2 regions of the Oceanisphaera sp. W20_SRM_FM3 genome follow, and region 1 is predicted to be linked to the other one. Evidence: riboswitches for the same ligand, from Rfam matches in the RefSeq annotation. Region 1 holds a riboswitch; the other holds the start of a gene.
The links. Region 1 has a riboswitch for thiamine pyrophosphate ahead of ACEN2G_RS12475 (3-oxoacyl-ACP reductase). Riboswitches for the same ligand answer to the same signal wherever they lie in the genome.
Positions count from the first base shown of each region.

Region 2: linked by a shared signal. The riboswitch ahead of thiC (phosphomethylpyrimidine synthase ThiC) and the one ahead of ACEN2G_RS12475 (3-oxoacyl-ACP reductase) in region 1 are both predicted to bind thiamine pyrophosphate.

Region 1 is NZ_JBGQOP010000027.1:173-4,040, forward strand. It holds gene ACEN2G_RS12470 (LLM class flavin-dependent oxidoreductase) at 1-1,300, opposite strand, end outside; gene ACEN2G_RS12475 (3-oxoacyl-ACP reductase) at 1,300-2,091, opposite strand; TPP riboswitch at 2,146-2,248, opposite strand; gene pyrC (dihydroorotase) at 2,483-3,526, shown strand.
Region 2 is NZ_JBGQOP010000017.1:10,893-16,084, reverse strand. It holds gene thiE (thiamine phosphate synthase) at 1-1,484, opposite strand, end outside; gene thiC (phosphomethylpyrimidine synthase ThiC) at 1,481-3,481, opposite strand; TPP riboswitch at 3,572-3,676, opposite strand; gene ACEN2G_RS10055 (o-succinylbenzoic acid (OSB) synthetase) at 3,942-4,862, shown strand; gene ACEN2G_RS10050 (exoribonuclease II) at 4,957-5,192, shown strand, end outside.

The sequences.
Region 1 (3,868 bases):
GCTTAGCCAAGCCTAAGTGACCGCGTAAGGTATCGGTTTCGTAATCGATACGAAACAGGCCGCGGCTTTGTAGCTCAGGCACCACTAGGTTAACAAAATCATCTAGGCTATCTGGAAACGACGGCGGCATCAGGTTAAACCCATCGGCACCTTCATTTCTAAACCACAGCTCCATTTGATCGGCAATTTGCTCAGGCGTACCCACCATAGTGCAATGGCCACCACCGGCGGCTAAGCGGCCCAATAATTGGCGTACCGTTGGCTGTTCGGTTTCTATAATGCGCAAGATAGTGCTGTAACGGCCTTTAGGACCGGTAAATTCTGCCAAAGATGGTAGCTCAGGTACCGGCTTATCCAGCTCCCAGCTCATGCAATCTTGTTGGGTATATAAACCGAGCTGGCGCAGTGACGCATCAACAGGCAACAACTCATCCAGCTCGCGCTGCTTAGCTTTGGCCTCTTCTTCGGTAGCCGCCACATAAGTGACTAAGCCCGGCATAATAGGCACATTAACTTCACGACCGGCAGCCTGCACGCGGCGTTTAATGTCTCGGTAATATTCTTGGGCGGCCGGCAAATCATAGGCCACCGCATAAATGCCTTCGGCGCGGCGCGCCGCTAACTCTCGCCCTTGTTCAGAGGCACCAGCTTGAAACATAACCGGATGCCCTTGCAGTGGGCGCGGCACGTTAAGTGGACCATCGACTAAGAAGAACTCCCCCTTATGGTTAATGGCATTCACTTTCGTGGGGTCCGCATAATCGCCGAAACGGTCAAAGGTCAGCGCATCCGCCGCCCACGAATCCCATAACTTAAGTACCGCATCGGCAAATTCCTCAGCGCGACGATAGCGCTCCGCATGCATCGGCATGGACTCGTAGTTGTGGTTGCGCGCTTCTGCATCAAACATAGACGTCACTAGGTTCCAACCCATGCGACCTTTGGAGATATGATCCAGTGACGCCAGATAACGCGCCGCGTGAAACGGCGTGTAAAAAGTGCTGGAAACCGTGCTGATCAGGCCGATTTTATTCGTGGCACGGCTCATGGCGGCCAAGGCCGTTAAGGGCTCTAAAAACCACCAACTGCCGTCGGATACGTTGCCCGCAGACTGACCGTCGGCAAAAAATACCGCATCTAACTTGCCGCGCTCGGCGGTTTGCGCCAATTCTTCGAAAAAACTGATGTCGCCTAAACGCTCCACCGACGATTTAGGATGACGCCATGCGCCTTTATGGTGGCCACAACCAAATAAAAATACGTTCAGGTGCATCATGCGTTGAGTGTTTTTATCTGCCATTAGTTTTTCACCAAGCCGCCATCTACCACCAAGTTTTGGCCGGTGACCGAGCGTGACCAAGGTGAGGCAAAAAACAAGGTGGCATCGGCAAATTCAGCGGGCGTAGTCACGCGGCGCAGCGGCGTGGCGGCGGCAATATAATCAAACACGGCTTCTGGGGTGGCCGCCGACGCATCTGTGGTGCGCAACAAGCCGCCAGATACCATATTGACCGTGATCTGATCGGGACCTAAATCTTGAGAAAGGGTGCGGGTCAACGATAACAGCGCAGCTTTAGCAGCCGTATAGTCATGGTACGGCACTACTGGGTTTTGGAATAAGTTGGTGCCCACGTTGACGATGCGACCAAAGCCCGCTTCACGCATACCAGCCAAGGCGGCTTGTGTGGTGTTTAATGCCCCCTTAACCACACCTTCAAACTGCTGCTGCACGTTGCTCCAGCTTAATTGGTCGGCATTTTCACGGGCATCACCGTTAAACGAGAATGCCGGCAAGGCGTTGTTAATAACGGTAGTGATGGGCTGACCAAAGTGAGCTTTTGCTTGAGCGAACAAATACTTTACCGCCTCGGCATCGGTCACGTCAGCTTGTATGGCTAGCGCTTGGGCAGGGTAATCTGAGGCCAACTGTTGAGCGGCCTCGGCACTGTTTAAATAGTTGATTACCACCTTGGCACCTTCACGCAAGAAGGCGCGCACTAAATGCTCGCCCAAGCCGCGGGCACCGCCGGTCACTAATACTAACTGTTGATCGAATGCGAATGCGGTTGGTGAAATAGGATTCTGTTGCATGGCTTTACTACCTCTAAAAAGTCAGAGGCGAAGGCAGATGGGCAGCGTTGCCGTGAGCCGAATGGCTGACATCCCTTCGCCAGTATGAACTGGATCAGGTTCGACGGGTGTTATCTCAGCCGAGCAGATGTGCTGCCCGACACCCCGTGTCACGAGCTAGACCATAGCATACCCCTGCGGGGAGCTGAAAGCCGGAAGCTATAAGCGGTCAGCTAAAGAACACACTCCGCTTTCTGCCGTCTAACCATATATCTCTTTAATCTGGCTCTGTATTGTTTATGTTTTGATTTTTCTTCTGGCTTCCAGCTTATCGCTTATGGCTATCTTCGATTTGGTTAAAACAGCTCGGCAGTAGATAATGGCGGTCTGGATGCAATGGAGAACACCTTTGATGAGCTCACAAGTTACTAGCCTGACCATTACTCGCCCCGACGATTGGCATTTACACCTGCGCGATGGCGCACTACTTACAGATACGGTCGCCGACGCCAGCCGTTATTTAGGCCGCGCACTGGTAATGCCTAATCTGTTGCCGCCTGCCACCACTACCGAATTGGCGCTGGCCTATTACGACAGAATATTGGCAGTGCGCCCATCAGGCAGCCAGTTTGAGCCTTTGATGAGCTTGTACCTGACCGATAAAACGGATCCGCAAGAGATCCGTCGCGCCAAGGACTGCGGTAAAATCGTAGCCTGTAAGTTGTATCCAGCCGGTGCCACCACTAACTCCGACTCTGGCGTAACCGATGTTAAGAATATTTACGCTGTGTTGGAGGTGATGCAAGAAACCGGCATCTTGTTACTGGTGCACGGTGAAGTGACCGATGCCAGTGTCGATATTTTCGACCGTGAAAAAGTCTTCCTCGAAACTATCTTGCCAAACGTAGTGCGCGACTTCCCCAACTTAAAAATCGTGCTTGAGCACATCACCACCGAGCACGCGGTGAAGTTTGTGGAGCAAGCCGGCGACAATGTAGCCGCCACCATTACCACCCATCACTTAATGTTTAACCGTAACCACATGCTGGTGGGTGGCATTCGTCCGCACTACTATTGCTTGCCCATCTTAAAGCGCAACACCCATCAGCAAGCCTTAGTGAAAGCCGCCACCAGTGGCAACAAGAAGTTTTTTATGGGTACCGACTCGGCGCCGCACTTTAAGAAAAACAAAGAAACCGCCTGTGGCTGTGCTGGCGCCTATACCTCCCATGCCGCCGTTGAGCTGTATACGGAAGTATTTGAAGAAGCAGGTGCCTTGGATAAGTTAGAAGCCTTTACCAGCCATAACGGCCCCGACTTCTACGGTCTGCCACGCAACGCCGACACTATTACCTTGGTTAAAGAGACCTGGTCTGTGCCTACCACTTTGCCGTTAGGCGGCGAAGAGTTGGTGCCCATTCGTGCCGGTGAAACCATCAGCTGGATGGTTAAGTAACTTAACGCCTAGCGCCTAGCGCCTAGCGCCTAGCGCCTAGCGCCTAGCGAAATAATAAGCCCCGAACCTATGGTTTGGGGCTTTTTTTATGCCTTTGTAGGCGAACGCTTGCTCTCGCATTTCGGCGCAGCCGGAAATATTTAAAAAATTTACGCTTACAACGTAATACGAGAATAAATGTTCTCCTACAAAAAACGCGCTCCCGTAGGGCACCGTTTTGGCGCGAGTTACGTGGCAAAAATAAGTTTTGCTGTGGGTTTGTCTATTAGCTTGGTGCTTGGCGCCGGGCGCTCGGCGCTGTTCGTCCAAAATTTGACAAGCATCACATTTGTTCTTACTCTC
Region 2 (5,192 bases), on a different contig from region 1:
TCACGGGTTGCCGCTTCTGGATTGGCCGCTTCTGTGATTGCCGTTACTAAGGCGATGCTGCCAATGCCGGTTTCCGCCACTAGAGGCACACGGTCACGGCTAATGCCACCAATCGCCACTAACGGAAACTCTTTTTCCATTAGCGCCACATAGCGATGTAAGCGTTCTAAGCCTTGGGGGCGCGAGGGCATATCTTTGGTCTTGGTAGGGAAAATATGCCCCAAGGCCAAGTAAGACGGCTTTAGCTCACGGGCACGCAGCATTTCATAGTAGCCGTGAGTCGATAAGCCTAGCTTAATGCCAGCGGCACGAATTGCCTCAAGATCGGCGATTTCTATGTCTTCTTGACCTAAATGCACGCCATAAGCGCCATGTTTGATGGCCAAGCGCCAGTAGTCGTTGATAAACAGGCGCGCGTTAAAACGCTGGCCCAGCTCAACGGCGGCCTTAATATCAGCCTCTACCTGATCATCGGTTTTATCTTTGATGCGCAGCTGTAAAGTGCGCACGCCCCAGGTCAGCAGTTGCTCTAGCAAAGTGATGCTAGTGACCACCGGATACAAGCCCAGTTTAAGGGTATCCATAGCGGCAAACTCACCCTTAGGATGCGGGCCACTAATGCCTAACTGCTCGGCCAAAGCAGAGCCTGGCATCACCACAGTGGGGAAGTCATTCAGATCTGTCGGCCAGCCTAAATGCGCTACCGGACCGGCACCTGCACCTATAGCCTCGGCGCCTTTCAAGCCTTGGTTGACATAGGCTTTAGCTAATACCAGCGCATCTTCAATCGGATAATCCAGTGCAATGGCGGTAGCGATAGCAGAAGAAAGAGTACAACCTGTGCCGTGACCGTGTACTGTCTCGACTTTGGTGCTGGCGAGCCAAATTTCACGCGCGCCGTCGGTGTAAAAGTCGATAGCTTGCTTGCCTGCCCAAGCGAAGTGGCCGCCTTTCACCAGCACGGCACGAGCACCCATTTCAAGCAGTGCCGCGGCACCCGCACGCACGTTCGCTGCAGAGTCGGGCGTAATGCCCGACAATACTGCTAATTCGGTGGCGTTCGGGGTAATTAAGTCCACTTCTGCTAACAGATGCTGCTTGATGGCCGGCAATAAACTGGCTTCCGCCATGGCCTGACCAGTACTGGCAATCGCCACCGGATCCAGCACCACATAAGGTTGCCATTGGCGGCGATATTCGCGCAGGTAGCGAGCCAATACTTCGGCACGCAAGCCCCCCGGCAACAAACCAATCTTGATGGCTTTCGCTTGCATATCCGTGGCCAATGACACGAGTTGGCTGGTAAAAGCCTGCATTAACACAGGCTCAACCATGGACACAGCAACGGAGTTTTGCGCGGTAATGGCGGAAATAACCGAGCAGCCGTGGCCGCCCAGTGTATGAATGGTGTGCAAGTCGGCCTGAATTCCAGCGCCGCCGCCCGAATCAGAACCGGCAATGGTCCAGACTATGGGTCTTGTCATAGCAATTCCTTCTCCAATTTGTCTACTTGGTGATAAAGCTCACCACCGCGCTTTTTGAATTCTTCTGACATCTGCGCCATGCCCGCGATCACAGTTTCGTGGTTGCCATTGATATCGACCATTTGAATGGCGATAGATTCTTGTGCCGCCGCATACTCACGCACCTCTTGGGTGATCTTCATGGAGCAGAATTTAGGCCCGCACATAGAGCAAAAGTGCGCTACCTTGCCGGACTCTTGAGGCAAAGACTCATCATGATAATCACGGGCCGTTATTGGATCTAAGCTTAAATTAAACTGGTCTTCCCAACGGAATTCAAACCGCGCCAAGGACAAAGCGTTATCACGAATCTGGGCGCCCGGATGACCTTTGGCTAAGTCAGCCGCATGGGCGGCTATCTTATAGGTGATCAAGCCCTGCTTCACATCTTCTTTATTTGGCAGACCTAAGTGCTCTTTTGGCGTGACGTAACACAACATGGCGCAGCCGTACCAACCAATTAAAGCAGCACCTATGCCAGAGGTAATGTGGTCATAGCCAGGGGCAATATCGGTAGTCAGGGGCCCAAGCGTATAAAACGGCGCCTCATGGCAATGCTCTAACTGCTCTTCCATATTGCGTTTGATCATGTGCATAGGCACGTGACCCGGGCCTTCAATCATCACCTGCACATCGTATTCCCAAGCAATCTTAGTTAGCTCGCCCAGCGTATACAACTCGGCAAACTGGGCTTCGTCGTTAGCATCAGCAATCGAGCCGGGGCGCATGCCATCACCGAGCGACAAGGACACGTCATAGGCGGCACAGATCTCACAAATATCGCGAAAACGCTCGTAAAGAAAACTTTCTTTATGATGGGATAAACACCATTTGGCCATAATAGAGCCGCCACGGGAGACGATACCGGTGACGCGCTTGGCAGTCATAGGCACGTAGCGCAGCAAGACGCCGGCGTGAATAGTGAAGTAATCCACGCCCTGCTCGGCTTGTTCAATCAAGGTATCGCGGAACACTTCCCAGTTTAAGTCTTCGGCCACGCCGTTTACTTTTTCCAACGCCTGATAGATAGGGACTGTGCCGATTGGCACTGGACTGTTACGCAAGATCCACTCGCGAGTCTCGTGAATATTACGCCCCGTCGACAGGTCCATCACGTTATCGGCACCCCAGCGGGTGGCCCACACCAACTTCTCAACTTCTTCTTCAATCGACGAGGTTACCGCCGAGTTACCGATATTGGCGTTGATCTTAATCAAGAAGTTGCGGCCGATAATCATAGGCTCAGATTCGGCGTGGTTAATGTTGGCCGGAATAATAGCGCGACCTTCGGCCACCTCTTTGCGTACAAACTCAGGGGTGATGTTCTCTGGCAGGTTGGCGCCAAAGTTTTCGCCCTTATGTTGTTTTAACAGCATTTCATCACGCACCCGCTCGCGGCCCATGTTTTCACGGATGGCGATGTATTCCATTTCCGGCGTGATAATGCCTTTTCGCGCATAGTGCATTTGCGTCACACACTGGCCTAACTTGGCTTTGCGGGGCTTAGGCATATGCTCGAAGCGCAAGTGATCGTAGCCATCATCCGCCATGCGCTCTTGAGTGAATTCTGAGCTGACTTGTGCCAATTCTATGGTGTCGTCACGGTCCAAAATCCACTGACGGCGCAGCTGTGGCAAGCCTTGGCGTACATCTAACTCGACTTCTGGATCGCCATAAGGGCCTGAGGTGTCATAGACAGGAATAGGGTCATTAGGCTCAAGAATGGGATTTTCTTCACTGCCGCCTTTGAAACTATCGGCTAAATGAATTTCACGCATCGCCACACGAATATCTGGGCGTGAACCTTGCAGATAAATACGCTGAGAATTCGGAAAGTGTTCGCCTTTCAAGTTATCGATAAACTCTTGAGCTTGGCTGCGGACTTCGCGGCGGTTCACTTTTTTAGGTTGTTGATCTGAAACGTTAGTTAATTTTTGGTTTGCTGCTTTCGTTGACATTATTTTTGACATAGCAATCTCACTTAAATCCATGTTGGGTGAAAAAGCTTGTCAGGAGTGTTGATAAGAAAATGGCAGAGGAGGGTATGCGCCAAATTCTCACTTGCTTCCCTTACGCAGGTATTAGCCTGATCAGGTTCAACGGATCCCACTTACTGTGGTCTCAGCCCATATAGAGCACTCCGACAAGATAGTGGCCAGTAAAACAGATCCAAATCACAAAAGCAAAGCGGTTATTGATTATAAATAATTCAGCTAACTGCCGACAAAAGAGCCGATAACAGCGTTCAACATGACAAAATCGCAGATAAATACCGCATGTTGCAGCTAAAAATACTTTAAAGGTAATAACGCTACCAATGCCTAATGAGATCTAGGCGGCTAGCCATATAATCGCGGCAATGTTAATTTCAGGTAAAGATAATAGCCCTAACTGGGCGGCCTGTTCAGAGATACCAATATGCTGATTAACCTTTATCACTATCAATTACCCTTAACTTTTCCGCTCACTATCAATGGCGCAACTGTGGCGGTACGGGACGGTTTTTATGTAGAGATTGACGGCCATTGGGGTGAGGTGGCGGCGCCAATTGGTGAGAATGAAGCCGCTGTGCTGCGGGACTTAACCGCAGCTTGCGAGCACTTACGCCAAGGCCGACGTCATGAAGCCGAATTGCCGGCGGTGCAGTTTGGCTTAGATTGCGCGCTGGCTAAAATAAGCACTATGCCTTTATTCGCGATAGCCTCTTTACCGTTATTGGAAGGCTCAAGGGATCCGCTGGTGCGCGCTTGGCGCTGTCGGCGAATACATCCAGAGCGGGCTTGGCTTATCCTCACCGGTGATGTGCATTACGACGCAGGGTTAATACGCGAGCTGTGCATGTTGGCGCCCAAGGTGCGCTTAGTGCTGGACGCAGGCGCTTGTTTACACAGTGAGCAGATCATCGATTTATGGTCACGCATCGAGACTCGCCGTATCGACTGGCTACTGGATCCCACTACCGAGTTAGCTGAGGCGCAAACCTTGAGCAGGCTGCACTCAATACCGGTCGGCCTCGACTTAGCCCGTTATGCTGATTTTGCCTCGACCGCAGCAGCTGACCTGAGCAATGCGGAGTTCGCTAAGGCGGTGATCGTTAGACCAGCGCAGTTGGGCGGCCTTGCCCACAACCAAACGCTGGTCGCTCAGGGCCACGCCTTGGGGCTGGAAGTTATGCTGGGCGATAGCTTACAAAGTGGCCTTGGTCAGCATCAGTTAGCCCATTTATCTTATCAGTGGTTGCCAGATGCACCATTGGCGCTAGGCCGCTGTCGTTATCTGCTGGACTCAGGCGTAGATGATCGAGGAAAACCCCAAATAGCTGGACTCACGCCGCTCTGACTCTGCTCTTACACGATGCAGACACTCAAGCTCTGCTTGGCATATGAGGCCTAAATCCGTATAGTCAGCTGCATATTTCGACAGGTTTCTATATATGTTTCAAAATAACCCCCTATTAGCTCAGCTAAAGCAACAAATGCGTGATGACCTTCAAGTTAAAGAAGGCATGGTTAAAGGCACTTCTAAAGGCTTTGGCTTTTTAGAAGTGAGCGAAAAAGAAAGCTACTTTATTCCACCGCCACACATGAAAAAAGTCATGCATGGCGATCACATCACCGCCATCTTGCGTACCGAAAATGAGCGAGAGCTGGTAGAGCCAGAAACCTTGAT